Regions from separate parts of the Halomonas sp. KO116 genome, predicted to be linked through region 2. Evidence: predicted binding sites of a transcription regulator. Region 2 holds the regulator's gene; each other region holds the start of a gene.
The links. The regulator sigma-54, encoded in region 2, starts transcription at its own class of promoters, with help from an activator protein. The targets are predictions, from matches to a motif close to TGGCACNNNNNTTGCTNT.

Region 1: the regulator sigma-54 is predicted to act here: its motif matches at 4,446-4,463, upstream of urtA (urea ABC transporter substrate-binding protein).
Region 3: the regulator sigma-54 is predicted to act here: its motif matches at 3,398-3,415, upstream of KO116_RS03590 (DUF3305 domain-containing protein).
Region 4: the regulator sigma-54 is predicted to act here: its motif matches at 3,225-3,242, upstream of amt (ammonium transporter).

Annotation. Positions count from the first base shown of each region.
Region 1 is NZ_CP011052.1:355,432-362,857, forward strand. Features, by position in the region: gene KO116_RS01725 (ATP-binding protein) at 1-245, shown strand, start outside; gene KO116_RS01730 (response regulator) at 238-981, shown strand; gene KO116_RS01735 (Bug family tripartite tricarboxylate transporter substrate binding protein) at 1,154-2,155, shown strand; gene KO116_RS01740 (tripartite tricarboxylate transporter TctB family protein) at 2,155-2,607, shown strand; gene KO116_RS01745 (tripartite tricarboxylate transporter permease) at 2,607-4,136, shown strand; gene urtA (urea ABC transporter substrate-binding protein) at 4,564-5,925, shown strand; gene urtB (urea ABC transporter permease subunit UrtB) at 6,018-7,426, shown strand, end outside.
Region 2 is NZ_CP011052.1:2,883,188-2,890,613, reverse strand. Features, by position in the region: gene pmbA (metalloprotease PmbA) at 1-645, shown strand, start outside; gene KO116_RS13390 (HPr family phosphocarrier protein) at 649-918, opposite strand; gene rapZ (RNase adapter RapZ) at 964-1,896, opposite strand; gene KO116_RS13380 (PTS sugar transporter subunit IIA) at 1,985-2,455, opposite strand; gene hpf (ribosome hibernation-promoting factor, HPF/YfiA family) at 2,460-2,768, opposite strand; gene KO116_RS13370 (RNA polymerase factor sigma-54) at 2,867-4,282, opposite strand; gene lptB (LPS export ABC transporter ATP-binding protein) at 4,406-5,155, opposite strand; gene lptA (lipopolysaccharide transport periplasmic protein LptA) at 5,167-5,658, opposite strand; gene lptC (LPS export ABC transporter periplasmic protein LptC) at 5,670-6,239, opposite strand; gene KO116_RS13350 (KdsC family phosphatase) at 6,239-6,781, opposite strand; gene KO116_RS13345 (KpsF/GutQ family sugar-phosphate isomerase) at 6,845-7,426, opposite strand, start outside.
Region 3 is NZ_CP011052.1:766,105-773,530, reverse strand. Features, by position in the region: gene KO116_RS03605 (TorD/DmsD family molecular chaperone) at 1-292, opposite strand, end outside; gene KO116_RS03600 (4Fe-4S dicluster domain-containing protein) at 297-2,024, opposite strand; gene KO116_RS03595 (DUF3306 domain-containing protein) at 2,223-2,849, opposite strand; gene KO116_RS03590 (DUF3305 domain-containing protein) at 2,849-3,286, opposite strand; gene KO116_RS03585 (formate dehydrogenase accessory sulfurtransferase FdhD) at 3,464-4,333, shown strand; gene mobA (molybdenum cofactor guanylyltransferase MobA) at 4,330-4,941, shown strand; gene moeA (molybdopterin molybdotransferase MoeA) at 4,938-6,209, shown strand; gene moaA (GTP 3',8-cyclase MoaA) at 6,206-7,246, shown strand; gene KO116_RS03565 (CobW family GTP-binding protein) at 7,250-7,426, shown strand, end outside.
Region 4 is NZ_CP011052.1:2,425,871-2,433,296, forward strand. Features, by position in the region: gene KO116_RS11310 (peptide chain release factor 3) at 1-1,576, opposite strand, end outside; gene KO116_RS11315 (NAD(P)/FAD-dependent oxidoreductase) at 1,814-3,055, opposite strand; gene amt (ammonium transporter) at 3,383-6,763, shown strand; tRNA gene KO116_RS11325 (tRNA-His) at 6,876-6,950, opposite strand; tRNA gene KO116_RS11330 (tRNA-His) at 6,985-7,059, opposite strand; tRNA gene KO116_RS11335 (tRNA-Arg) at 7,139-7,215, opposite strand; tRNA gene KO116_RS11340 (tRNA-Pro) at 7,307-7,383, opposite strand.

The DNA of each region.
Region 1 (7,426 bases), 2.1 Mb from region 2:
CGGGCAAACACCAGGGCATTGGCTTAGCGTTGGTGGCTAGGCTCTGCCGTCAGTATGGCGGCGCTGTTACTTTGGAAGAGAGTGAGCTGGGCGGGGCATGCTTTATCGCCGTGCTTGACCGCTCGCTATGCCAAAATAGGCCTGACAGTGATCTAAACCATCATTTCAAAGGCGATCTCATCGACGATCTCAACAACAAGTCCAAAAACAGTGGCCATAGCGGCGAGGGGAAACGCGATGTCTGATAGGCAGTACGGCATTTTGGTCGTTGAAGACGATTTTCGCATCGCCGATATCCACAGAGCCTTCATTGAAAAGAGCGAAGGCTTTTATGTAGTGGGTATGGCGCGCAACGGCAGCGAAGCCAAGGCGCTGATGGCGGAACACGCCGCTAACATCCAATTGATTTTGTTAGATGCCTACCTCCCCGATGTCGAGGGCTTGGAGCTGCTGTGGGCGATTCGCCGCGACTACGTGCATGTGGATATCGTCATGGTTACCGCTGCACGCGAAGTGGAAACCATTAGTGAAGCGCTGCGCGGTGGGGTATTTGACTACCTGATCAAGCCCATTGAAGCTGCGCGAATGACGCAAATGCTGACTCGCTTCCGTCGCGAGCGTGAAGCGTTGGCCAACCGCGCTGAGATGAATCAGGATGAACTGGACTCCGTGCTGGCGCGCCTTAAGCCCGGCGAGCCGTTGCGGGCAAAAAGTCAGTCACTATCTCAAGCCCTACCTAAAGGCATTGACCGGCTGACACTACGCCGGGTGATCGATGCCCTGGCCGATGCCCCCGACTCCCTTACCGCCATGCAAATGGCGCGCATCATGGGAGCTAGCCGCTCCACCGCGCGCCGCTATTTAGAATTTCTAGTTGCCGAGCAGGCGGTAAGTGCTGAGCTGGGCTATGGTGACGTAGGGCGGCCCGAACGTCGTTATCGACTGTTGAAGACGGCACATGACTGGCTAGATTCTCTATAAGAAAGTGCTGTGAGCTAGCAGGCGTGAACAAAATGAACAAAATGCGCGTAAAGAACTTTTTGTCTTTTATGCGCACAAGCTTGTCGGTCAGGGTGGCGGTCTTCTAACGTTCGCGGCGTGCAGTCTCACAATAAGACGCCCCATACAACAACACTGACACGTGGAGAACGCCATGATCATTAAGCCTTCCTTTAAGTATTTAACGTTGCTGGTCCTTCCGCTAGCGACGCTTACCACTTTTGCTAGCACCGCTTCAGCCTTCGAGCCAAAAGGTAAGGTGGAGTGTATAGCGCCCTCTGACCCAGGCGGCGGTTGGGACTTTACTTGCCGTAGCGTAGGGAATGTCATGCAGGAACTTGATATAGTTCCTGCGAATGTACAAACCATCAATATGGCTGGTGCTGGTGGCGGTGTGGCGTTTGCCCATACCGTCAGTAAGCGCGCTGGCGATGACCACCTACTGGTTGCAGCCTCTACTGCCACGACCACTCGTCTGGCCCAAGGGCAATTCCCAGGGTTGACTGCCGATCAGGTCAATTGGATCGGAGCGCTAGGGGCGGATTACGGAATTATCGCCGTGGCCGCTGATTCCGAGATTGATGACCTCAATGAACTCATGGAATCGCTCAAGGAAGATCCGCGCAGCGTTAAGTTCGCTGGCGGTAGCGCTAAAGGCGGATGGGATCATCTCAAAGTGCTGATCGCCGCTCAGGCAGCGGATGTCGAAAATCTTCCGCGCATTGCCTACCTCTCCTACAACAACGGTGGCGAAGCGCTAACCCAGGTAATCGGTGGCCACGTGGACGCCTTTACCGGGGATATCACCGAAGCCCAAGGGTTTATGGAATCTGGCGACTTACGCGTCCTGGCGGTTCTTTCTGAAGAGCGTCTGCCTGGTGACTTGGCTGACATCCCCACCGCCCGTGAGCAAGGCATTGATGCCATTGGCCCCAACTGGCGCGGCTTTTATATGCCGGCGGATGTCTCCGAAGAAGCTGAAGCGTATTGGACCGATGCCATGGACACTATTTATGAGAGTGAAGAGTGGCAGGATGTCATGGCTCAGAACGGCTTGATGCCATTTCACATGACCGCTGGCGAGTTCGAAGCGTTCGTACTCAACCAGATCAATGAGATTGAACAGCTTTCTAAAGATATTGGGCTAATTCAGTAATGACTTTCAACGACCGCATCTTTGGGGTCCTGATGATCGTCCTGGCCGTCGCGTACGGCTGGGCCGCGACTCAGTTCCCGGAACCGTTTGGTGGGGCCGAAGCCGTTGGCCCGGACACTTTTCCGAAGTTGCTCGCCATAGTGTTGGCAATTTCCAGCCTTTATCTGATTGTACGCCCTGATCCCGATAATGCATGGCCTTGGAGCCGTACCGGTATCGAGCTAATCATCGCCGTAGTGGTGCTGATCTTTTACGCCATGCTGCTTCAGCCGCTGGGCTTTATTATTAGCACTACGCTTGCTGTGGGAACGCTTTGCTGGCGCATGGGGGCTCGGCCGCTCAATGCTTACATGACCGGGGCAGTCTCGGCAGTGGTCGTGTACTTCCTGTTTAGTTTTGCACTCGATCTCGCCTTGCCGCTGGGTCTGTTGTCATTCCTGGAGATGAACTAATGGAAACTCTAGGTTATCTGATGGATGGTTTTGGCGTTGCTCTGCAGCCCCATAACCTAATGTTCGCCTTGCTGGGTGCTTTTCTTGGCACCTTGATCGGCGCCTTGCCGGGATTAGGCCCAGCTAATGGTGTGGCCATCCTGATTCCGCTGGCGTTCAGTTTGGGACTCGCACCAGAAACCGCCCTGATCATGCTGACCTCCGTGTATGCGGGCGCCATGTACGGTGGGCGTATTTCATCGATTCTGTTGAATATTCCCGGCGATGAACCGGCCATGATGACCTGTCTTGACGGGTATCCTATGGCCCAGAAAGGCAAGGCTTCTGAGGCGCTGGCGATCTCAGCCGTGGCCTCTTTTATCGGTAGCCTTATCGCCACTATTGGTTTGATCTTGCTGGCGCCACTGTTGGCTAATTTTGCCTTAACGTTCGGCCCTGCAGAATATTTTGCGCTCTTCCTGCTGGCTTTCGCTACCTTAGGCGGCATCACTGGCAAAAACCCTATGAAAACGGTAGTCGCCGCCAGTATTGGCCTAATGATCGCCACGGTGGGTATCGACAATACTGGCGTGCAGCGCTACACCTTCGGGGTGCTCGAACTTTTTGAAGGCGTGGACTTCATCATTGCTATCGTCGGTCTGTTTGCCATTTCCGAACTGCTGTTCTTTATTGAGGAGCGCGCAGGCGGTGGTAAGGAGAAGATGAAGGTCAACAAGCTTTCGCTCTCCTGGAAAGATATCCGCGATATTCTACCCACCAGTTTCCGTGGCGGGGTGCTGGGGTTTGTTGCCGGTGTGCTACCCGGCGCCGGTGCTTCGTTGGGTAGCTTCATCAGCTATACCCTTGAAAAACGTGTGTTGGGTAAGAAAGGCTATTTTGGACAAGGCGACCCGCGTGGTGTGGCTGCTCCCGAAGCTGGCAATAACGCCGCTTCGAGCGGTGCTCTGGTCCCCATGCTAACCCTGGGTGTGCCGGGCAGTGGTACTACCGCAGTACTCTTAGCGTTGTTGATTTCGCTCAATATCACCCCGGGGCCGTTGATGTTCACCCAGAATGCTGACATCGTCTGGGGCGTGATCGCAGCGCTATTGATCGGTAACTTTTTGCTGCTGATCCTTAACATTCCGTTGGTGGGCATCTTCGTCAAGCTGCTGTCCGTGCCGCCGATGTACTTGCTGCCGATCGTCACGATGATTGCCTTCGTGGGTATCTACTCGATCAGTAACACCATCTTTGACCTCTACTTCATGGTGGCCTTTGGGGTGGGCGGTTACGTCCTGCGCAAGCTTGAGATTCCGCTGGTGCCAGTGATTCTTGGCTTGTTGCTGGGGCCTGAGATGGAGAAGAACCTGCGCCATGCCATGGATATCTCCGATGGCGACTGGATGATTCTTTGGGATAGCGGTCTGGCTATCGGCCTTTGGGTCTTTGCTGGATTGGGCTTGATCTTGCCTTATATTGTGGGTCCTCTCCTGCGTCGTGGGATGAAGGGAGCAACGCCTACGTCAGGCTCGCCTGAAAGCGATTAATACTTAAAAAGTCATCTTGAGCAACGGGGTGTCGACGAAAGTCGACGCCCCGTTTTTATAAGTAGTACCTCTGAAAGATGGTCAGGCTCTTTTCTACAGTTTTTGTAACTGAAGAGTAAGTATAAAGTTTCTAAATTGTATATGACTAATGTAAGTGCCGAGTTGGTGCAGTGTTTTCTTATTGGTGCATTGTTAAGGTGCTTTAATAACAGCTTTGCGCTTTATATTGGTGCATTTGACGATAATGAGGAATATTTTAAGATAACTAAGTAGCTGATTCATTAACTATAAGTGATCGTTGTGCCAATCTGGCGCATCCCTTGCAGGTGTTAATGGCTAGTGGACGTATTGGGGGAGCTAACACAACAACCCCAAGTGCGAAGCCAACCATCAAGCCCCAATCATAAGGGGTGCAAGGAGATTAACAATGAACACTCTCAAACGCTCGACACACCCGCAACGATTCCTTTCAAGTGGCCGTTTCGCCACCGCGCTACTCACCGCCGCGGTCATGGGGGCCAGCGCCCCGGCCTTCGCGCAAGACGATGACCCGATCAAAGTCGGTATCCTGCACTCGCTTTCCGGCACTATGGCGATTAGTGAGACCGTCCTCAAAGACACCGTCGAAATGTTGATCGAACAGCAGAACGAAGCCGGTGGTTTGCTGGGTCGCCAGCTGGAAGCCGTTGTCGTTGACCCCGCCTCTAACTGGCCGCTGTTTGCTGAACGTGCTCGTGAGCTATTGGCGCAAGAAGAAGTCGACGTCATATTCGGCAACTGGACCTCGGTTTCTCGTAAAGCAGTGCTGCCAGTCGTCGAAGAGCTTAACGGTCTACTGTTCTACCCGGTGCAGTATGAGGGCGAAGAGTCCTCTGAAAACGTCTTCTACACCGGCGCCGCGCCTAACCAACAGGCCATTCCTGCGGTTGAATATTTGATCAACGAAGTGGGTATCGAGCGCTTTGCGCTAGTCGGTACTGACTATGTCTATCCGCGCACCACCAACCGTATCCTCGAAGCGTTCCTCAAGGATGAACACGGCATCGCGGAAGAGGACATCATGGTTAACTACACGCCGTTCGGTCACTCCGATTGGCAGAACATCGTGGCAGAAATTCGTCGCTTCGGTGAAGAGGGTAAACCAACCGCCGTGATCTCAACGGTTAACGGCGACGCCAACGTGCCGTTCTATACTGAGCTTTCCAACCAGGGTATCGACGCGGCCGATATTCCGGTCATCGCCTTCTCTGTGGGCGAGCAGGAGCTTACCGGTATTGATACCGGCCCATTGGTCGGTCACCTGGCCGCCTGGAACTACTTCATGAGCGTCGATAACGATGACAACTACGACTTTATCGATGCCTGGATTGAGTACACCGGCGACGATATGGCAGTGACCAACGACCCGATGGAAGCGCACTACATCGGCTTCAACATGTGGGCCGAAGCGGTTCGCAAAGCGGGCACGACAGATGTCGATACGGTGAAAGACGCCATTATCGGTGTGACCGTACCTAACCTCTCCGGCGGCTATGCGGCGATGATGCCCAACCACCACATCACCAAGCCGGTGCTGATTGGTGAAATTCAGGATAACGGCCAGTTCGACATCGTGTGGCAGACGCCCTCTACTGTGGCGGGCGACGCCTGGTCTGACTACCTGCCTGGCTCGCGTGACCTGATTGCCGATTGGCGCAAGCCGATGGAATGCGGCAACTTTAACGTCGTGAACGGCTCCTGTGGTGGCAGCACCGCAGCAGAAGAAGCCGAAGCGGCACTCGCTGAGTAAAGCCTAAAACCCCTTGCCGCGTCGTGGTTCGATGGTTGGCGCGGCAAGGAGCACGCTATCTTTCCCTCTTAGATAACCAAAGGAAGAACCCCATGAGGCGTTTCCTTTCCTTGGCGCTGCTCTGTTTCCTGCTGGTGGGGGCGACCCTCACCGCGCAGGCGCAATCAACAGACGCCGCCAGCAATCCCACAAATGATGCGGCCGCGCTCGAACTGTTAGAGGCGCTGGACGTTGAATCCTATACCGCCAAAGGCGAAGCCATTACGGCTATTCTGCAAAGCGACGACGAGCGCGCCCGTGATTGGCTGCAGGCGCTGCTGGATGGCCGCTTACAGCGCACCGACGATGGCCGCTTTGTACTAGTGCTTGAGAACCGCGGCCGTGACTGGCCGGTGGCTGATGTGCTGACCGGTGAGGCGCTGGGCGAGATGTCCCGCCGCGACCTGGAGCGTGTGGGCATTAACAACAATCTGCGCAATCAGCTGCGCAGCGCCATTGCGGTGGTTGACCTCTACTCGCCCAACGTGGAGCGCCGCCGTATCTCGGCTGAGCGGCTGTTAGGTGAAGTGGATGGTGAGCTGGTGCCCACCCTCAATGATTTGATCGAACAGGAAGAAGACGATCAAGTGCGCTATCGTCTGGCCCAGGCCGTGGCGATTTATCAAGCTGAAGCAGGCGAAATGGCGGGGGTCGAAGCGCTGGATGGCAGCCTTCACCCGCGCTCTCGCGTAGCGTTAAGCCGAGCGGTGAATGGTGACGACCCTGTGGTCGCCAACGCCGCTGCCGCCTCGCTGGCAAGCATCGAGCAGCAGCTCAAAATCAACCGCGGTTTGGAAACGCTCTATTTTGGTTTGAGCCTGGGTTCGGTGCTGGTGCTGGCGGCCATTGGCCTTGCGATCACCTTTGGGGTCATGGGCGTGATCAACATGGCCCACGGCGAGCTGATGATGCTGGGCGCCTATACCACCTGGGCGATGCAGCAACTGCTACCTGGCCAACCAGGGCTGGCGCTGATTCTATCGATTCCCGCAGGCTTTATGGTCGCGGCCCTAGCCGGTGTGGCGATCGAGCGCGGCGTGATTCAGTTCCTCAAGGGTCGCCCGCTGGAAACTCTGCTGGCGACCTTCGGTATCAGTTTGATTCTCCAGCAGCTGGTGCGCACGGTGATTTCACCGCTTAACCGTACCGTGATTACTCCGGAGTGGATGAGCGGTTCGCTGGTGGTTAACGATGCGCTGTCGCTAACGCTCAACCGCATGTACGTGCTCGGCTTTGCGTTGGTGGTGTTTGCCGGCCTGATGCTGATCATGCGCCGCACGCGGCTGGGGCTTGAGGTCCGAGCCGTCACTCAGAATCGCGCCATGGCCCGCTCCATGGGCATTCGTGCCACTCGTGTGGATATCATGACCTTTGCACTAGGTTCGGGTGTGGCCGGGCTTGCCGGTGTGGCGCTCTCCCAGCTCACCAATGTAGGCCCCAACCTGGGGCAGAACTACATCAT
Region 2 (7,426 bases):
AAACGTCCGCCCACGGGTACCTTTCCAGTGCTGTTTGACCCATCACTGTCCAGTGGTTTGATTGGTCATTTACTGAGTGGTTTAGCCGGTGGTGCTTTATATCGTCAAGCCTCGTTTCTGTGTGATCGGCTTGGCACGCCGCTGTTTCCCGATTGGTTTAGCCTTGAAGAACGTCCAATGGAAATCGGTGCCACAGCGAGTTCGCCGTTTGATGGCGAGGGTGTGCAAACCCGTAATAATCGTTTTATCGATCAGGGCAGCATTGCCAGCTATATGCTCTCTTCCTACAGCGCTCGTCGGCTGGGTATGCAAACCACGGGCAATGCTGGTGGGGCACGTAATGTGCGTTTAGTGGCGCCACTGCAATCCCGTGACAGTCTATTAAAAGAGATGGGCCGGGGTATTTGGGTAACCGAACTGATGGGGCAGGGCGTTAACGGCGTGACCGGTGATTACTCACGTGGCGCAGCAGGGTTTTGGGTAGAGGATGGAAAAGTACAGTACCCGATCGAGGAGTTTACGATTGCCGGGAACCTGGAGCGGATGTTTGCCGGGTTAGTGGGAATTGGCGATGACACCGATACCCGTGGCAGTGTTCACACGGGTAGCTGGTTAATTGATGCCATGACCGTAGCGGGAGATTAAAAGCTACTGATCTTCTTCAAAACGAGCATCGAACAGCGCTTGAATAGCATCAAGTGCCTGTTCGGCGTCATCGCCTTCAGCATTGATGGTTAGCTCGGTACCGCAAGGGGCGGCGAGCATCAGCAGTGACATGATGTTGGCGGCGTCAGCGACCTGTTGCTGTTTTTGAACACGTATTGTCGCCGTGAACTGTTGGCCGCATTTTACCAGTTTGGTCGCCGCGCGTGCATGCAGGCCGCGTTGATTGGTAAGTGTGAGAATTCTTTCTGGCACCCTGGTTCCTTTTCGCCGAGTGGTGTCATTAATGGATAGAAGCGCTTAAGACGTTGCTTGCTGCTCGTCGGTCTGGGAGGTGCTGGCAGGCGGAGCAGCTGGCTGCTCATTTAATGTATACTGCAAGCCTAACTCGCGATGACGTAATTGAATTTCGCCCATACTGTGTACTAATCGCTCTGCTAGCTGTTCAACCATATAGACCGAGCGGTGTTGCCCACCGGTGCAGCCAATCGCAATAGTCATGTAGCTACGCTGGCTATCTTGGTAAGCGGGTAGCCAGCGCTCAAGCCAAGCCTGAATATCGTTACTCATGGCGTCTACGATGGGATAACCGCTTAAGAAGGCCACTATGTTCGCATCGCGGCCTGTGAATTGGCGTAGCGTTGGGTCCCAATAAGGGTTTGGCAGGCAGCGCACGTCGAAAACCAAATCAGCATCCAGCGGTACACCGCGCTTATAACCAAACGACTCAAGCGTCAGCGTGAGCTTATCGCGCCGCTGATGGGCGACCTGGTCAGTAATGCGACGACGTAAATCGTGAACCGATAGCCGTGAAGTATCGATCAATAAATCAGCCAGATCACGTATATCGTGTAGCGTCTCTTCTTCTTTATTGATGGCTTCTTCAAGTGTCATTTCGCTGTCGCGCGTGAGCGGGTGGCGACGACGAGTGGCGGAGTAACGCTCAAGCAATATGCGGGCGTCTGTGGTCAAATAGATCACTTGAAAAGCAATATTGCGTTGCCGCAGCTCCTCTAACATAGAGGGCAGTCGCTCTAGCGCGCCAGGCAAGTTACGTGCGTCAATGCTGACCGCCAAATGGGCTCGGTCGCCCTGGTCGCGTAGTTCGTCCACCAACGAACCCAGCAGCATGGCAGGAAGGTTATCAATCGCATAATAGCCAAGGTCCTCGAGCGCTTGTAAGGCGATAGATTTACCTGACCCAGAGCGGCCGCTAATGATCACAAGTTGCATAGAGTCTCTCTTTGCTTTGATCAAGCTGCGTTAAGGGGGTGAGCGCAAATCAACCTGCCGTTGAGTACCGCTTGGCAGGCTTAGGCCTTCAGGAGATTGTTTGCTCACGAATTTTAGCGGTAAGCAACTCAAGTAGTTCGCGCTGGCTGCCTGCTTTACGCAGCTTCTGACGCGTATCTGCATCGTTCATGATGGTCGCTACCTGGCCGAGCAGAGAGAGATGTGTGTCATCAGCCTCTTCTGGAACTAGCAATACAAACACCAGATCCACCGGGTCGCCGTCGATAGCATCAAAATCAATTGCTTCTGCGAGTTTTAAAAAACCAGCGATTGGGGCAGAGCAGTGAGGGCTACGCGCGTGGGGAATAGCCACGCCGTTACCAATCCCGGTACTGCCTAAGCGTTCACGGCCAATTAAACGGCTAAACACTTCTTGACTGTCCAGACTGGGGATATTTTGGGCAATAAAGGTGCTGAAAAACTCCAGCACCCTTTTTTTGCTGCCCCCGGGGACGTCAAAGAGAACACGTTCCGGGGGGAGTATGGTTTCCAACGTCATTGAATTAACGCACGCCTGCGCCTTGGGCGCGAGCTTGTGCTTTTTCCTTATGTTTAACGAGTTGACGATCAATTTTGTCCGCTAATGCGTCAATTGCGGCGTACATATCACTGTCTAAGGCTTCCGCATGCAAATCTGCTCCTGCTGCGTGCAGTGTACAGGCTGCCTGTTGGCGCTCTTTCTCCACAGATAAGGTGACTTGCACCGTGGTTATATTGTCGTAATGGCGCTCTACACGTTCAAGCTTTTCATTGACATAGTCACGCAAGGCGTCAGTCAGTTCTACGTGATGACCAGTGATATTAACTTGCATTGACGTACTCCTTATCCATCGGACTGTACTTCGATTGTAACCCTTTTTGCCGCGTTGCAAAGCCCTTGTCGAGAGTTTCCCTAAAACGTTGATTTGTGCTAGCGCAAACGACGTCGCTCGCTAGAGGAGGGAATGCCCATGGCTTCACGGTATTTAGCCACCGTTCGACGCGCTACTTGAATTCCCCCCTCTCCTAATAGCGTGACTAAGCGGCTATCAGAAAGCGGCTTGCCTGGCGGCTCCTCTTGAACCAATTTCTTAAGCCGAGCGCGGATAGCGGTGCTTGAATGGCTGTCACCATCCTGGCCGCTGACTTGGCTTGAGAAAAAGTATTTGAGTTCAAATACGCCGCGAGGCGTATGAATAAATTTCTGAGTGGTCACCCTGGAAATAGTCGATTCGTGCATTTCCACGGCCTCGGCGATATCGGCCAATATGAGCGGCTTCATGGCTTCTTCGCCGTGTTCTAAAAAGCCAATTTGCCGGGTGATAATCTCGCGGCCAACGCGCAGTAGCGTATCGTTGCGGCTAGAGAGGCTCTTGATCAGCCAGCGCGCTTCCTGCAGGTGTTCTTTTAAAAACTGATTATCCTGACTTTTATCCGCACGCTTTATTAAGCTGGCGTAGTCGGGCTGAATGCGCAGTCTTGGCAATGCCTCAGGATTGAGCTCTAAGTGCCAGCCTTCGTGGTCATGGCGTACGACCAGGTCGGGCGTTACGTAACTATCATCGGTATCGCCATAGGCGCTGCCTGGGCGTGGATCAAGGCTACGAATAAGGAGAATGACATCAGCCAGCTGGTCATCATCGAGTCCCAGGCGGCGTTTAAGTAAGCGCATGTCATCTTTGCCTAGTGCTTCCAGAAACTGCCGTACTAAGCGGCGGGCAGGAACCAGCAACGGCGTGTCATCGGGAAGAGTGGCCAGCTGCAGCATCAGGCACTCACGCAGGTCGCGGGCGAATATTCCTGTTGGCTCAAATTGCTGAAGCTTAAGTAGAATGGTTTCTACTTCGCGCTGGCTAAGCCCATCGACGCCTTGGGCGCGAAGCCCTTCACGGATGTCGTTGAGCGGCTGGGTTAAATAGCCATTAGCATCTAGCGCGTCGATAAGACTTTCTGCGACAAGTTGCTCTCGCGCGCCAAAATCAGTCATGGCGAGCTGCCACTGCAAATGCCCATGAAGACTCTGGCCAGCCGCTTGGCGCTCAAAATCAGGTCCTTCGCTGCTGGTGCCGCCGTGACTGCCCATATCTTGGTAGGTATCAGACCAGTCACTATCTACCGAGAGCTCGGTGGGAATGCTCTCTGACCACTCTTCCTCTTTGGGCTCGCTGGCAGCCTGTTCGCCAAATTCATCCTCTTGTTCCAGCATGGGGTTGGCATCTAGGGCCTGCTGAATTTCTTGTCGTAAGTCCAGCGTTGATAGCTGTAACAGGGCAATGGCCTGCTGCAGCTGAGGTGTCATGGTCAGCTGTGTGCCGATGCGCAGTTGAAGAGAAGCTTTCATGACCATCTGAGAACCACTCGTTAATCAGAATGCTCCACCCTAGTGCGAGTAGGTCTCCGGTGCAAGTGCAATAAGCATGCCATTGGTAGTAAAGTTGTTGGAGAGCGCTAATTAGACGTGAAAAATAAGCTAGAGGCGGAAATCGGCGCCTAGATAAACCTCTCGCACTTTCTGGTTAGTGAGTATCGAGGCTGGAGAGCCGCTGGCGATGATTTGACCATCGCCTACGATGTAGGCGATGTCACAAATATCCAGGGTTTCGCGCACGTTGTGGTCGGTGATCAGTACGCCGATGTGGCGCTGCTTTAATGCCCGAATAATGGTTTTGATCTCGCCCACCGAAATGGGGTCTACGCCAGCAAAGGGTTCGTCCAGCAGAATGAATGCGGGTTCTGTCGCCAGTGAGCGAGCAATCTCCACACGCCTGCGTTCACCGCCTGAAAGGCTCATGCCCAGGTTGTCGCGAATATGGGTAATGTGAAAATCTTCAAGTAGCGCTTCCAGGCGCTGCTCGCGGTCGCTACGGCTGAGCTTTTTGCGCGTTTCGAGTATCGCCATAATATTATCGGCAACCGATAATTTACGAAAAATAGACGCTTCTTGCGGAAGGTAGCCGATACCCGCCGCAGCGCGTTCATGCATTGGGGCGCGGGTTAGATCTACATCGTCGATACCCACTTTGCCAGCATCGGATTTCACCAGCCCCACAATCATATAAAACGAGGTGGTTTTACCCGCGCCGTTAGGGCCCAGTAAGCCCACAACGCTACCTTGGGAGATCTCTAAATTGATGTCTTTAACGACTCGGCGTCGCTTATAGCTTTTGGCCAAGTGGTGGGCATATAGGGTTTTGATTGGCGTGGTGTCTGTAGTTGCCAAGGCTTGGCTCCCTATTGTTCGGGCTGAAGCGTCATACGTATGCGCTGGGTTTCGCTGCCGTCAACGTCAGAGCGGGCCTGAATGACTTCACGGTCAATAAAATACTCAAGGCGACCGCCGGTGAAGGTGTCTTCTTGTTGCGTTAATTCGGCTTGGTCGATCAGCTCAACGCGGCGTTCAGCGACATGATAAATAATGCGCCTTGCCCACCCTTCCGTAGGGCCTTCTTGCCCTTCAGCTTGATGACGTAAGTAGGCGCGCTCACCGGTGGAGGTCGCGCGGGAGAGCTCGCCTGCCTCGTTGCGTTCGATCTCTACTCGCTCGCCACGTAATTGCATTCCGCCTTGGCGAATATCGACATTGCCTGTATAGACAGCGGTTCCCGCTCGCTGGTCAAGGTCTAAGCGGTCGGCTTCGACTTCTACCGGGGCCTGGCTGTTTTGGGCCAGTGCCGAGAGCGGTACCGCAAGGGCAAAAAGGGCGCTATATAGCAGTGATTTCATGGCAAATCCTGTTAGCGTTGCGTGGCCGGAGGGTGCGTGCCACGCACATTATCAGTTAAGCGCACTTGGCTTTCGTTAAGCCAGACGTCCATGCGCGACGCGTTCATTTGCTGGGGTGGCTGTTGTAGCACTACCGGTGTTTCACTCCATGCATGCTGGTTTAGCCCGTCATAGTGCAATAATTCGGTATCTAACTGCCAACCTTCATCCGGTGCGATCAGGCGAGCAGAGCCTGACATCAGCAAGACCTGAGTGGACGTGTTAAGCGTGCCTACATCGGCGCTAGCCAGCCACTGGCGGTTTTCGCTGTCGTATAAAATAGCTTCGGGCTCTTCCGTCCAGGTTTCACTACGCTGCGGCGTATGGATCAGACGTGAGGTTTTAAGCGCCTGTAATACGCTGCCCTTATCACCGAAAAGGGTGATCTCAGCGTTTTCCAGGACGTGGCCTGGCTCCTGGGCCTGCGCTCCAGGGTCAATGGCCGTGTCTTGAGGCCCCTGTGGGTCAAGCCACACCAGTAAAGCCCCCAAGGCTACCACCAGCCCGGCTAACCAAACGCGTACTTTTATCTGCTTCACCATTAGGTGCGACCGTGAAGGTAGGTGTCTAGCACCGCGCCCCAGTGCCCTTGAGATTCAAGCAGTGTGTCACAGATTTCACGTACCGCGCCGTGGCCACCTAGTCGTTCCGTGGTCCAGTCGGCGTGGGTGTGCATGTAATCTGGCGCATTAGGGACGGTAATGCCGACGCCGCAACGCTTAATAGCGGCCAAGTCAGGCAGGTCGTCACCACAGTAGGCCACCTGCTCTAGCTCTATATCGAGACGCTGACAAAGCCCGCGCAGGGTAGCAAGCTTGTCTTCACAGCCTTGATGGACCAGGTTGATGCCCAGTGATGCGGCGCGCTGGCTCACCATGGGGGAATCGCGGCCCGTCACTAGCGCTACATGTATGCCCACTCGCTTAAGAAGCTTCAGCCCATGACCATCCTGAGTATGAAATGCTTTGATTTCGATGCCGTCAGCCTGAAAGTAGAGGCGGCCGTCGGTCAGTACGCCGTCAACATCCAACGCTAATAGGCGCACGCGGCGGAGTCGATCAAGTAGCGCATTAGGTAGGGTCATAGAACCTCCATATCATTAAATTCGTAAAGCGGGTCGGTAACATTGCTGAATGACGCCGCTGGCTTAAATAACGCCGCTGGCAAGCAGGTCATGCATATGTAGCGCCCCGATAGGACGCTGTTGTTCATCCACCACCGCTAGCGCCGTAATGCGGCTCTCTTCCATGATGCGTACCGCTTCCGCCGCCAGAATATCGGGGCCGATGCGCTTGCCCGGCCGGGTCATAACATCGTCAACGATGACATCGCGCAGGTTGTGGAACTGATCGAGCGTACGTCGAAGGTCACCGTCAGTGTATACCCCGGCTAGGCGGCCATCGCTATCCACTACGCAGGTAAAGCCTAACCCTTGACGGGTAATTTCCAATAACGCGTCGCGCAGTGGGCTACCCAGGGGGACTTGGGGCAGGCGCGCACCGTCATGCATAAGATCTCTAACGCGCAGCAACAAGCGTTTGCCTAAGCTGCCGCCAGGATGGGAAAGAGCAAAATCTTCAGCGGTAAAGCCACGCGCTTCCAGCAGCGCCACAGCCAGAGCGTCGCCCAGGGCGAGCGCCGCCGTTGTGGAACTGGTGGGTGCCAAGTCGAGCGGGCATGCCTCACGCTCTACGCCGCTGTTCAGGTGCGCATCAGCGTGTTTAGCCAG
Region 3 (7,426 bases), 2.1 Mb from region 2:
TTAATTCGCCATTGCGGTACCAAGAAGCATACGGCACCACCTCACCCTGAATCACACCGACCAGGAGGCGGAAGTGAGCACGCTGCAGTCCCTCGATGTCGGTCTTCTTGGCGGTGGCTGCCAGCGCATGCCAACACTCGGCCAAACGGCTACCGTCTTGTTCGATGTCCAGTTCAGCCAACCAATCTAGCAACTCGGCATCTGGAGTCTGGCGTAATAATGTGGCCAATAGCCGGTAAATATCGGCGCGTAGCGCATCCGCTTCTTTAAGCGTGGGCAGTGCATCCGTCATCGGCTTATACCTTCAGTTGCGCGTCGGGATCGCGAATCATGGTTTTCCAGACATCCTTAACGCGGCAGTCTTCACACATTTCCAGACGAATCATCGCTTCGCCAGCAAAGTAGGGGTGGTTGGCCAGCTTCTCTTTAATAGTAGCTATCGTGCTGACAGTAGCAAACGGCTTGCCGCAGTTGATGCATTCAAAGGCTGCTTCTTCGTGACAAATATGGCGCGTTTCGCGAGCCTCCGAGGCCAAGAAGCCGGGCATCAGGGTAATCGCATCTTCGGGGCAGGCTTGTTCACACAAGCCGCACTGCACACAATCCGCCTCAAGGAAACTCAGCGCGGGGGTTTTACCACCTGACTTGAGCGCGGGGGTTGGGCAGTTGCTGACGCAAGCGTGGCACAGCGTACAGGCATCGCGATCCACCTGAATGGCGCCGTAGGCAGCGCCCACCGGCATAGCAACCCGCTCGTCGCTGGGGCTACCCAACTCTGCTAACCGTGCCAGCACGCGGTTCAAGCGTGCCCGCTTTTCGGGCTCAGGTAGACTAAGCGGCGCCTCAGTCAGTGGAGTAAGCGCCGGAAGCGCGTCGCGAGCGGCGTGGTCGGCTACCTCAATCAATGTCACACGAGCGCAATCATGACCCAGCGCGTCCAACAAGGCATGTACCTGGGCGACTTGGTCAGTCAAAAAGGTTCTCAAGCGGGCAGGCATATCAGGGTGCAGCTGGATACGCACTTCAGCGGCACCGGCAGCCAAGGCGGTTAGCCACTGGTCGTGGCCTGCGGCTCCCAGCTCTTCTAACGGTGCGTCGATGATATGACCTGCGGGCACTACACCCGCAGCGCGCTCGGCATCTTGTGAGTCATGGGTAATAAAACGCAGCACCGGCACCTGACCACCAGCTTCACGGTAGGCTGCCAGCCAAGCGGATAGGGTGTCTTGCTGGCGGCGCGTTTCCGGTAGACGAAATTCGATAGCGCCCGTAGGGCAAGCGCTGGTGCAGCTGCCTACGCCTTGGCAGAGGAAGGGATCAATCTCAATATGGGACTCAATCCGCCCCTGAATGCTGGAGATGGCATCCGCCGGGCAAACATCCAAACAGCGGGTACAGCCAATGTTACCGCTGGTGGAGTGCGCACACAGATCACTGTTGACTTGGAAATAGCGCGGCTTATCGAATTCGCCCACTAGCCCCACAAAATCGTCGAGAATATCGCTGCGCTGCTCAACGTCCTGCCACTGCAGTACTACATAGCCAGGAGGCGGCAGCTCCCAGCGCAGGGTATGAGAAGTTGGAGCAAGGTCGAGGATTAAGTCAAAGCCGTCGCGCTCAATCAGTGCGCGAGCAATATCCAGCGGCGCATCTTCATCGTCAAGTTGAACGTTAAAGGCGCCCAGATAGCCATTGATACGCAGTTGGCTGAGTTGCCCCTGGGTCAGCGTCTGGGTGACCAGCGGTTCGCTAGACCCGAGAGGATCGACAGTGTCGTTTCCTGGGCTGTTCGCGTCAGACTCAGTGACAAGTAGCGTCAGCGATGCCAAGCCGCGCCCCTGTAGAGCGCGAGCGGCAGGATAAACGTCGGCTTCGGTACCTATTAACAGCGCATGACCACGGCTGTGATAGGTCACATTGGCAGGCGTTAGGTTAGCTGGCCACGAGATACGTCGGCGTACCGTTTCCCGAGCCTCGGCATTGCGCTGGTCGTCTATCGACGCCAGTTGGATTCGTTGGTTCATGCGCTCTCACGGTCAGGGAATCATTCTTATTATATTTTTGAGTTATATATTTAACCATTGTGGCATAACAATGCGTTGAAGCTAAGTTCAGCCTATGTGCAATGCTAATATTTGCCAACCTTATTACCGTCAACGCTGCCAACGCTAGCAACTAAATCAATTCTCAACTTATTGATTTCTATAAACTAAGGAATAATTTCATAGTTTGGTATGAGTGTCAGATAAATAATCAGACTGGTCGTCTAGTGAAGTCTCTTTTACAACGTTGTTACTGGGCGTGCAAGGTGCGGCGTGCTCTTCGTCTGCGGCTGTCGATGGCTCACTGGCTGTCACTTCAGCCGGGGACTCGGTGCTGCTTTCATCCACTGGTTTATCAAGCGCCTCTTCCACTTTATGCGTCCAGCGGCGCAGTTTACCGGCGAGATCTGCCGCCATCGGTTTCAACAGCTTATTGTAGTCGGCGTCGTAGTCGTCCAAGCCATCGCGCACGTTGTAGTTACCGGTGGCCCATAGGCGTTTTAATGCTTGTCGGCGTAAAGGGCCGCTAACGCCCGGCGCCATATACGCACTGAAATCGCTGCCTGCTTCCAGCGTGTCAGGGTCTGGCAAGGTGTGGTCGAGACTGCCGGGTTCTGGCTCCTCAGCTGGTGTTGCCAGGGGTTGGTCATTCTCAGCGTTAGGTTGCTCGGCCTCATTATGAAGCACTGCCTCCTGGTCAGCAGATGCCTCATCAACGGGCGTAGTATCTGGTGAAGAGGACGCCGACGCGTCCTCTTCTTTTTGCACATGGCGCTTTAGTCGCGACCAGCGTTCCAGGCGACTCATTACGGCTGCTCCTTGGAGGGCGTGTCTTTGGCGCGCCCAGCCCCTTTGCGTTTTTTCTTGCGCATTTCCATTGGCGCTTCCCCATGGCGTGCCAGATAACTCTCAAGCCAGACCTGAATGGCCATGGGCATCGGTGCTTCGAGCACCTGCTGCTCGCCATCCATCCAACCAGCCGCAACGTCCTGGCTAGCGGTAATCGCATCCGGCTTGGGTGTTTGCCCGGTAAAGCCTGCTCGCACAAACAGTCGCGGAGTAGTCGAAGTTAGATTGAAACGATAGGCAGCACGCTCGGTCATCGACAGCTGCAGGTTAAGGACATTATCACCCTGATCGCCCAGCGTTAGCTCAGCAATGCGCCACTGGGTCAACGTAAAACGCTTCACCTGCTTGGCCTCAGCCACCAAGGTAATGCTGATTGGGCGTAAGTTATCGTTCATAATGTTGAATACCCTGAACCTTACATGGATGGCACGTGAAGAAATGACACTCGAAAAAATCGTCGTTAGAAAAACGCACAGATAAGCATAGCGCTTGAATGGGTAGACAAGTAAGCATCCCCAGCGCCATCATCGTCAACCCTGTCGTTTTGCGAGAACTATTTCGCGAGGATTACCATGCCCGCCCTTCAGCCTGCCCTTCAGATAAGCCGAGCCCGCTTACCGGCCACCACCGAGATCAGCATCGTTGATGAATATGGCGATGCGCGTCAGCAGGCCATCGCCGCTGAACGGGCACTCACCGTGTATCTCAACAAACGTGAAATCGTCACGCTGATGACGCTGGGCGATGACCCTGAAGCGCTGGTGGTGGGCTATCTACGCAACCAGGGGCTACTGCGTGCCGCGGCTGATTTAGCCGCCGTGCAGGTCGATTGGGAAGTAGAAGCCGCGGTCGTCATTACACGCCACTTGCCCGAGGATTTAGAGGCGCGCTTAAGCACCCGCACGGTGACAACCGGCTGCGGCCAGGGCACGGTCTTTGGTAAACTGCTCGACCAAACCGCTCTGACGGCGCTTCCCGATACGCAGTTAGCACAGTCCACGCTCTATCAACTGCTGCAAAATCTCAACGCCTATAATGAGACCTACCGCAGCGCGGGCGCCGTTCACGGCTGTGCGCTTTGCCGCCAAACCGAGGTGCTCGACTTTGTTGAAGACGTGGGGCGGCACAATGCGGTGGATACCCTGGCCGGTCGCCAATGGTTGCAACAAGCCGACAGTGCCGATGCCGATATTTTCTATACCACTGGGCGGCTGACGTCCGAAATGGTACTCAAAGTGGCGCAAATGGGCATTAGCGTACTGGTCTCGCGCTCCGGCGTTACCCAAAAAGGCGTGGAGCTGGCTGAACGCTTCGGCGTGCTGCTGATTGCCCGCGCCAAGGGCCGCCACTTTCAGGCGATTAATACTCAGAATCGCTTGGCGCTGGATGCGATACCTAGTCGACCATCCCAGTCCCGTTCATCTAAAGAGGCAAGCTCATGATTCCCACTCACGAACTCACCGGCATGATTCTCGCGGGCGGCGAAGGGCGCAGAATGGGTGGCCGGGATAAAGGGCTTGAGCCGTTCGCGGGCCTGCCATTAGTCGGCCATGTCGTAAAACGCCTTGAAGGCCAAGTAGCCGAGCTGCTGATTAACGCCAACCGCAATGCTGACGCCTACCGCTTCTTCGCCGATCGCGTGATTGCCGATGAAGAAGGCGGCTTTAAAGGCCCACTGATGGGTATTTACAGCGGCCTACGCGCGGCAAAAACGCCTTGGTTACTAGTCGCCCCCTGCGACTCCCCCGCCCTGCCTGACGATCTAGTCGCGCGCATGGTGGCAGGGATTGGCGATCATGATATCGCCGTGGCCTTTGATGGCGAACGGCTGCACCCGGTTGTTGCTCTACTGCGCACGTCGCTAGCGGATGATTTGGCCGCCACGCTTGCCGAAGGCGAACGCAAGATTGACCGTTGGTACGCCCGCCATGCGTGGTGCAAGGTCGATATGTCGGACTGTCCCGATGCGTTTGCCAATCTTAATACCGAAGAAGAGAAGCTGCGTTTGGAAAGTCTGCTGGCAGCTGCCTCAGGGAAGGTGTCGACATGACGCTTTCGTGCTTTGACCTTGGTGAGCAGATGCTTAGCGTGGATGAAGCGCGCCAAGCACTCGCCACCTTGATTGAACGCCCGCTGGACAGCGAACAGATTCCGCTGGCGCAGGCTCACCGCCGCCGGTTGGCCACAGCCATTCAGGCCCCCATTAATGTGCCGCAAAATACCAATGCTGCCATGGATGGCGTAGCGCTCGCCTTGGCTAAAGAAGGTGTTGGGGCCAAGCAAACCCTTTGGCCGCTGGCCGGTGAGGTATTGGCCGGGCAGTATCGCAGCGAATTAGTACCTGCCGGTCACTGCGTGCGCATCACCACCGGCGCGCCCTTGCCGCCTGGCACCGATACCGTGGTAATGAGTGAACAGCTGCGCGAACCGTTAGATGATAAGCCTGCGCATGTGATCATTGAGTCGCCCGAGCTTCTCAAACACGGCCAGCATGTCCGCCAGACCGGTGAAGATATTGCTCTCGGCGACACAGCCCTTTCTGCGGGAGCACAGCTCGATGCCGCCTCGCTGGGGCTTTTGGCGTCACTGGGTTATGCCGAGATCAGCGTGAGTCAGCGCCCAAAGGTAGCGATTTTTTCCACCGGCAATGAAGTCACGGCGCCTGGTGAGCCGCTGCCCCAGGCAGGCATTTATGATGCCAATCGCTTCACCCTGATGGGCTTGCTTGCCGAACACGGCGCCGACGTCATTGACCTGGGCATTCTGCCAGACGATTTAAACGCTATTAAAACGGCCCTTGAAGACGCTGCAGAGCAGAGCGATTTGGTGATCACCAGCGGCGGCGTTTCCGTTGGCCAGGCTGACTTTACCCGCGACGCCCTGGAACAGTTGGGCCGTTTAGCCTTCTGGCGCGTAGCGCTGCGACCTGGCCGCCCCATGGCTTGCGGCTGGCTGGGTGAGAAGCGCACGCCGTTTGTTGGCTTGCCCGGCAATCCGGTAGCGGTCATGGTAACCTTTCTACAGTTTGTTTCGCCGCTGCTAGATCGGCTTAATGGGCAGCCATTGGCGCCACCACACCGTCTTTATGCCGTTACCGAAAGTCTCTTAAAAAGCCGCTTGAAGCGTACTGACTTTATTCGCGGCGTTTACCATACTGATAGCGAAGGACGGTTACTCGTGCGCAGTACCGGTGCCCAGGGTTCGGGCATTTTGACCTCAATGGTGGCTGCTAACTGTTTGATTGAGCTTGCCGATGACCAGGCAGGCGCGCAACCGGGCGAGGTAGTCAGCATACAACCACTTACGGGATGGCTATGACCGAGCAACGACACGCTAATCCACAGCGATCTGCCCAGCCAGACACTGACCAGCAACTGATCGACGACTTTGGTCGGCGCATTAGCTATGTGCGTATCTCGGTCACCGATCGCTGCGACTTTCGCTGCGTGTACTGCATGAGCGAGGAGATGACGTTCCTGCCCCGCGCCCAGGTACTCACGCTGGAAGAGCTGGCAATGGTCGCCCGCGCCTTTACCGAACTCGGCGTGGAAAAAATTCGCCTGACCGGTGGTGAGCCGCTGGTGCGCCGTGATATTACCCAGTTGGTCGACGAAATCGGCGCGATGCCAGGCCTTAACGATTTCACCATGACCACCAATGGTGCGAGCTTACGCAAACACGCCAAGCAGCTTTACGCCGGCGGTTTACGACGGCTAAATATCAGCCTGGATTCGCTGGATGCCGAACGCTTCAAGCAACTCACCCGCACCGGTGATTTAGCCAAAGTCATCGACGGTATTCATGCCGCTCAGGAAGCAGGCTTTAAGCGTATCAAGCTTAACGCGGTGATCTTGAAGGGGCGTAATGACGACGAAGTCATCGATCTGGTCACTTTTGCCCGCCGGGAAGGCCTCGATATTAGCTTTATCGAAGAGATGCCGCTGGGCGATGTTTCCGATCATTCGCGGGCGGAAACCTTCTACTCCAGCGATGACGTTCAGACGCTGATTGAATCACGCTACCCGCTGATCCCCACGACCGAAACCACCCCAGGGCCCTCGCGCTACTTCCGGATGGCCGATAGCGACAGTCGGGTGGGGTTCATCTCACCGCATAGCCACAACTTTTGCGATACCTGTAACCGGGTGCGCGTGACCGTGGAAGGCCGCCTGCTGCTTTGTTTAGGCAACGAACACTCGGTGGATCTGCGTGCCGTGCTGCGCCGCCACCCCGGCAATATGCAGGCACTGAAAGAGGCGATTATCAATGCCCTGCCGCTAAAGCCTGAGCGCCACCACTTCACCACCGATGGCGATGTTCAGGTAGTACGCTTTATGAATATGACAGGGGGGTAGGCATTGGCAGCGTCAGAAAGGTTGGCAAAAGTGCCGGTGCATATCATTACCGGCTTTCTCGGCAGCGGCAAAACCACGCTTATCCACAGCCTAATCGAGCAAAAGCCTGTGGATGAAACCTGGGCCATTCTGGTCAACGAGTTTGGTCAAATCGGCATCGATCAGGCCATGTTTGACGCG
Region 4 (7,426 bases), 460 kb from region 2:
TGGGTTGGAAGCGAATGTCCGGCCAGCGCTCCTGAGTCATCTGCAGGTTAACCCGAGTCGGCGCGATATAAGTGAGATAGCCACCGCCATCAATCGCCAGATTAGTGCTGGCTTTACGCTTAAACTCTTCGATTTTTTTAGCATCCTCACAGTAGACCCAGCGGGCAGTCTGCACATTGACGCCTTCATACAAGCAGTCGACCTTGTACTCCTCTTTCAGGCGATGAGCCACCACATCGAACTGCAGGGTGCCCACAGCGCCAAGGATCAGGTCATTATTGTCCATCGGCATAAAGACCTGGGTAGCGCCCTCTTCAGAAAGCTGCTGCAAGCCTTTTTGCAGCGCTTTCATTTTCAACGGGTCTTTTAACCGCACGCGCTTAAAGAGCTCTGGTGCAAAGTGCGGTATACCGGTAAAGCGCATATCTTCACCGACGGTAAAGGTATCGCCGATCTGAATGGTACCGTGGTTGTGCAGACCGATAATGTCACCGGGCCACGCTTCTTCGACCTGCGAGCGGTCAGAGGCCATAAAGGTCAGCGCATCGGCAATTTTGACGTCTTTGCCAATGCGCACATGGCGCATCTTCATGTTCTTTTCGTACTTGCCTGAACAGACCCGCAAGAAGGCAATGCGATCGCGATGATTGGGATCCATATTGGCCTGAATTTTAAACACGAAACCGGTGAAGCGATCATCATCAGAAGTGACTTCTCTGGTATCGGTTTCATGGGCCTGGGGGGGCGGCGCGTATTCAACAAAGCCATCTAGCATTTCACGCACCCCGAAGTTACCCATCGCAGTCCCGAAATAGACCGGCGAAAGCTCACCACGACGATAGGCGTCCAGGTCAAACTCATGGGAGGCACCACGCACTAGTTCCACTTCCATGCGCAGCTCTTCTGCTTGGTCTTCACCCAACACGGCATCTACTTCAGGATTATTTAGGCCTTCAATGCGTTTATCATCGGGGATACGGCTACCCTGCCCCTGGGTGTAGAGGTGAACCACATCGTTATACAGATGATAAACGCCCTTAAAGTGGCGCCCCATGCCAATCGGCCAGGTCATTGGCGCGCACTGAATATTGAGTACCGTTTCGACCTCATCCATTACCTCAATGGGGTCACGGATATCGCGATCCATTTTGTTGATAAAGGTGAGGATCGGCGTGGTACGCAGACGGCATACTTCCATCAACTTAATCGTACGATCCTCAACGCCCTTGGCGCCGTCGATCACCATCAAGGCAGAGTCAACCGCCGTGAGCGTACGGTAGGTGTCTTCAGAGAAATCTTCGTGGCCAGGTGTGTCCAGCAGATTGACAATACGCCCGCCATAGGGGAACTGCATCACCGAGGTAGTGACGGAGATGCCCCGCTCCTGCTCCATTTTCATCCAGTCCGACGTTGCGTGGCGATCATTGCGCTTGCTTTTAACCGAGCCCGCTAGCTGGATGGCGTTGCCAAACAACAGCATCTTTTCGGTGATCGTTGTTTTACCGGCGTCGGGGTGGGAAATAATAGCGAATGTCCTGCGAAGCTCAGCTTCACGGGCTAATTGAGTCTCTTTCATTGTGCCTCTTCAAATATAGGGTCTCATCCGCAGCACTCGATCAGAAGCTCTCGCTAACTGGCCAACGCGCGTTGAGCTATGTCCATTACGGCAATTGTAACGCTTGGAGGCGGCTGTTGTCGCGGGTGGTGTCAAACGTGACGCCCTTGAAAAAGACCAAAAAAAACGCTGAACAAGTCAGCGTTTTTATAACCTTATCGGCTTAGTCTGCCTAAGCATTAATAGTGATAGGTCTATTTAAAACCTGTCAGCGCGAAATGGCGCCATATCGATAGCCGTTGGCTGCCCTTCCATCATATCCGCCAACAAGTGGCCGGTAGCGGGCCCTAACGTAAACCCTTGATGACCGTGACCAAAAGCAAGCCATAGGCCAGAATGGCGTGGCGCTGGGCCAATCACCGGTTTCATATCGGGCAGGCACGGCCGCGCACCTTTCCAGGGGGCTTCATCGCGGCGCTCCCCTAATGGAAACACACTGCGAGCCACTTTCTCTGCCGCACCCAGTTGGTTAACGTCGGCGGGGGCATCAAGACGGTCTAACTCTGCCCCGGTAGTCAAGCGGATACCCGCATTCATCGGCGCCAGCAGGTAGCCAATTTCGGCATCCATGACCCAGTAATTTAGCTTGGCCTCTGCTTGCGGGGCGTAGTGCATGTGATAGCCACGCTTCACAAAGGTAGGGAAATGGTAACCAAGCTCCTTCAGCCAGCTACCCGCCCAAGGCCCTAGCGCCACCACGACGTCGTCTGCTTCTAACGTTTCGGCGGCGGTGCTTACCTGCCACCGGCCACCCACCTGCTGAACAGAGGTGATGTCCGCCTGCAGAATGCGTCCGCCATCATTGCTGAATGCTTGGGCATAAGCCGCGACCAGCGCGCCTGGGTCGGCCACGGTCCAGGGGTCGAGCCAATGAATCGCGCCGATAATATGTTCGCTAAGGGAAGGCTCTTTCTCCATCAGCGCAGCCCGATCCAGTTGCTCAAATTGAACACCATAAAGACGGCGCGCCTCTTCAGCATCTTTTAACCGTGCGGCCAACTTTTCAGGGGTACGGTAAAGCTCAAGCCATCCCTGCCTGCGCACTAAGTGTTCCGCCCCGGCAGCCTCAATCATCGGGCCGTGGGTCTTCAGTGACTGCTGAATCAAAGACGCGTATTCCGGCACGATTTTCTGGTAAGCCTTCGGTGCTGAGTTCATCCAGTAGCGCAACAGTGGGGAAGCGGCATTCACCATACCCGCAGGACGATAGCGAATATCAACCCGTCGGTTAGGCAACACGCTCAGGAGCGTTTTGACATCCCGTGGAAAGGGGTAAGGCCTAACGGCTTCTCGCTGAATAATGCCTGCATTGCCAAACGAGGTTTCTCGGCCAGGCTGAAGACGGTCTACCACGGTGACCTCATGACCGCGTTGTTGCAGATGCCAAGCAATGCTGACACCTACCATCCCTGCTCCTAAAACTACCGTTTGACGTCCCATGTTGATGCACTCCCCCCGCTGTCGATTCAGCACTATTATTGACAAGTAATAACTATTTGAAAAATATCACCAAATCAACCGCATTAATATAGTAGAAACCGCTGTTTTAAAGCTTGAAATAAGTAATTAATGCTGCATAAAGAGCTAAAAAGGATGACAAAACTATTAGCGGCATAACAATTGCTTAGTTTCTATTAGGCAACCTGAAAGGTATGCGATTGACGCCGCCGTAACGGCCTCTCCCTTCCCAGCGCAAAACACATAACGCACTAAAAAGAAGCGTTCGCACCAAAAGATGCCCTCGCACTCGTGATAAAGGAAAACACCATGCCTGCAACGCTAAATCTGGATAGCTCGCTGATCGATACGCTCTGGGTACTCTGGGCAGCCGCTCTGGTATTTGTGATGCAAGCTGGCTTTCTATGCTTAGAGGCTGGCACAACGCGTACCAAGAACGCGATTAATGTCGCTATGAAAAACGTAGCGGACTTTGCGATTGCCGTCAGTGTTTTTTGGCTCATCGGATTCGGCATCATGTTTGGTGATTCGTTGGGCGGCGCTGTAGGCACGACGTTATTCGGCTGGCAGTTAGATGCTTCGGGTAGCTGGGTGATCACGGTGTTCATCTTCCAGACAATGTTCTGCGCGACCGCCGCCACCATTGTGTCGGGTGCAGTGGCGGAACGCATGCCCTTTTTAGCGTATATTTGGACGGCGCTATGGATCGCGTTAATTATCTACCCCGTATTCGGACACTGGGCTTGGGGTGGGCTATTAGGTGGTGCCGCAGGCTGGCTAGGGGCTCTGGGGTTTGTTGATTTTGCTGGCTCCACAGTGGTTCACAGTGTAGGCGGCTGGGTAGCCCTGGCAGCGGTACTCTGCATCGGCCCACGCAGCGGTCGTTTCGCAAACGGCAAGCCTCCTACCGCTTTTCCCTCTGGCAACCTTCCACTCGCGATGCTTGGCGCGCTATTTATGATATTAGGTTGGTTTGGCTTTAACGGCGGTAGCACGCTGGCGGTTACCGACCAGATACCAGGCATATTGGCTAATACCGTGCTTGGAGCCGTGGGCGGCATTCTCTCCGGTATGCTCATGGGAATGCGAACACGTCGTTACGCCGATGTGATGTACGCAATTAATGGCGCCATTGCAGGCCTAGTCGCCGTCACCGCCAGCGCGCATGTGATCTCGCTCCCGGCGGCATTTGGCTTGGGGGCGGTTAGCGGCGTGCTAATGGTACTGACCAGCGAATGGCTGCTAAGTAAGCGTATCGATGATGCCGTGGGCGCCATACCTGCCCATTTGATATCCGGCATTTGGGGCACGCTCGCACTCCCCTGGGTGGCGGATATGGCACAACTGGATAGCGGCCTGTCCCGACCCGCTCAATTCGGCATTCAGCTACTTGGCGTTGTCGTTTGCGGTGTTTGGAGTTTTGGCAGCGCATGGCTGATTTTTCGCATCACCCGGCGCTTCCTGCCCTTACGCGTCTCACCTGACGCAGAAAAAATGGGCCTCAATTTAGCCGAGCATGGCGCCAACAACGAGCTGAACCAACTGCTCGAACATATGCGCCAGCATGAACAACAGGGCGATATACGCCAACGCATTGAAGCCGACCCGTTTACCGAAGTGGGTGAAATAGCGGCCAGCTATAACCGGGTAACGGCGGCTCTTGAAACCGCCGTTGGTCACACTCGCGTCATGCTGCGGAACCTGCGCGATGGAGTGATCACTTGGCAAGCAGACGGGACCTTAACCAGCCTTAACCCTGGAGCAGAGCAGCTTTTCAACATCAATGCAGCCAGCCTTATGGGTCAACCCGTCTCACATCTGTTGCCTGGCTTTACGTTAACCCCTGGGGCGCGGCATGAAATTAAACGACGCTGCGATGACAAGCGTATTCGCTATTTGGAAATTCAGGTTAGCGAAGGCGCTAGCGGCTCTGCATCAGAGCGTTCTGGAATGGTGCGCGATATTACTGAGCGCAGACAGCTCCAAGAGCAGTTAAACCGGGAGCGTGATCTTGCCCGCACGACGCTGGCTTCTATAGGTGATGGCGTTATCACCTGCGATGCCAGCGGCAACGTCACGTTTCTCAACACAGAAGCGCAACGCTTAACCGGCTGGTCACTCAAAGAGGCAATGGATAAACCCATTCATGTGGTATATCAATTACTCGAGGAAGCCAGTGGCGAACTGCTCAGCAACCCAGCCCGGCAAGTGCTAACGCAATTAACTTCCGTGCACTCCACTGAGCATTGCCTACTGGTAAAGTGTGACCAATCGTACACACCCATCCAACACAGTGCCTCACCGATACGCTCTCGCAGCGGTATCACTCTAGGGGCAGTCGTTGTCTTTCAAGATGTAAGCCTCACTCGCCAACTGACAGAACAACTGAGTTACCAAGTAAGTCACGATAATCTAACCGACTTACTCAATCGGCGTGCATTTGAATCAGCGCTTAACGCGTTGCTTAATCGCGATGATGGCCAACATGTCCTCTGCTACCTCGATCTTGATCAGTTCAAAATAGTCAACGATACCTGCGGCCATCTAGCGGGTGACGAGCTGTTACGGCAAGTGTCATTAAAGCTGAAATCCCATGTGCGCAGTAGCGATATTGCCGCTCGCCTGGGTGGTGATGAGTTTGCCCTGCTGCTACCCGACTGCGGTCTTGATAGAGCGCTTGTCATTACCGAAGCTCTGCGCAGCGATATCGAAAATTACCGATTTGCCTGGCAAGAGCACACCTTTGGGATTGGGGTTAGCATTGGCTTGGTTGAACTCAACGCTGCTCAACCCATGCAGCTTAGTCAAGCACTTCACGCTTCTGACGCAGCTTGCTACGCCGCAAAGGAGGCGGGACGCAATCGCATCCACTGCTATCAACCCGATGACCATTTGTTACTAGAGAGGCATGGTGAACTGCAGTGGGTTCAGCGCTTGCAAAATGGTCTTGATAACGATGCCTTTCGACTTTTTGCCCAGCCGATTAAAGCTATATACGGTGACGCTCCCGCTTATCGTGAGATTTTGCTCCGCCTGGAAGAGCATGGTGAACTTATCGCCCCTGGAAGCTTTTTACCTGCCGCTGAGCGCTATCACTTTATGGTGCGCATTGATCGTTGGGTAATTCGTAATACCCTGGCATGGCTAGGAGATCAAAATCGCCAATCCTCTCCACCAACATATAGCCTGTGGGGTATCAATTTATCAGGGGCTTCGCTGTCCGATGCTGATTTTTGTCAGGATCTGATTACCAAGGTCTCTACAGCAGACCTACCCCACGGCACGCTCTGTTTTGAAATTACTGAAAGTACCGCGATCGCCCAGCTATCCAGCGTAAAGACACTCATTAATACCTTGAGAGTTTATGGCTGCCGTTTTGCTCTTGATGACTTTGGTACCGGACTCTCCTCGTTCAGTTATTTGAAACAGCTACCCGTTGATTATCTAAAAATTGACGGTAACTTCATCCGCAATGTGCATCAAGACCCGATTGACCGGGCAATGGTGGAGGCAATTCACTCGGTGGGTAAGGCACTGGGGATCAAGACGATCGCAGAGTTTGTTGAAACCCAGGCTACGCTGGACACACTGCATCAGATAGGGATTGATTATGCGCAGGGGTATTTATTAGGAATGCCTGAACCGCTTACCAATATGGCCGGCAACCGTATTCGAGTGATGCCTCGTTAGAAAAACGAGAGCGCTTAAAAGGCGAAAACAAAAAAACCCAATAAAGGGCATAAAAACCGAAAAATAGAAACTAAAAACAGGAGGAGATAACAAGAAGAGTACATGCGGGTAATGGGGTGGATGATGGGACTTGAACCCACGACCACCGGAGTCACAATCCGGGGCTCTACCACTGAGCTACACCCACCACAACCTAAAACTGGAAACGTAAACATTGTCACTGGGGTGGATGATGGGATTTGAACCCACGACCACCGGAGTCACAATCCGGGGCTCTACCCCTGAGCTACACCCACCATAGACAATCTTACGTAGAAACAAGTATTACATGCTTGAAGAATGATTCTCTGACGGGTTGTTACCACTGAAATTAGGTGGCACGCCCAGCAGGAATCGAACCCGCAACCTACGGCTTAGAAGGCCGTTGCTCTATCCGGTTGAGCTATGGGCGCACAAAAAGCATTCAGAAATAACGAATACTGATGAGCACTAGACCACAACCAAAGCTTGAAAAAGCAAGCTACTACCTTTCACGTTTAGGTGTGGTCGGGATGGAGGGATTCGAACCCCCGACATCCTGCTCCCAAAGCAGGCGCGCTACCAGACTGCGCTACATCCCGATTTTTCATCACCCTAGACGCTACCGCTTGGTCCGTCTCAAGC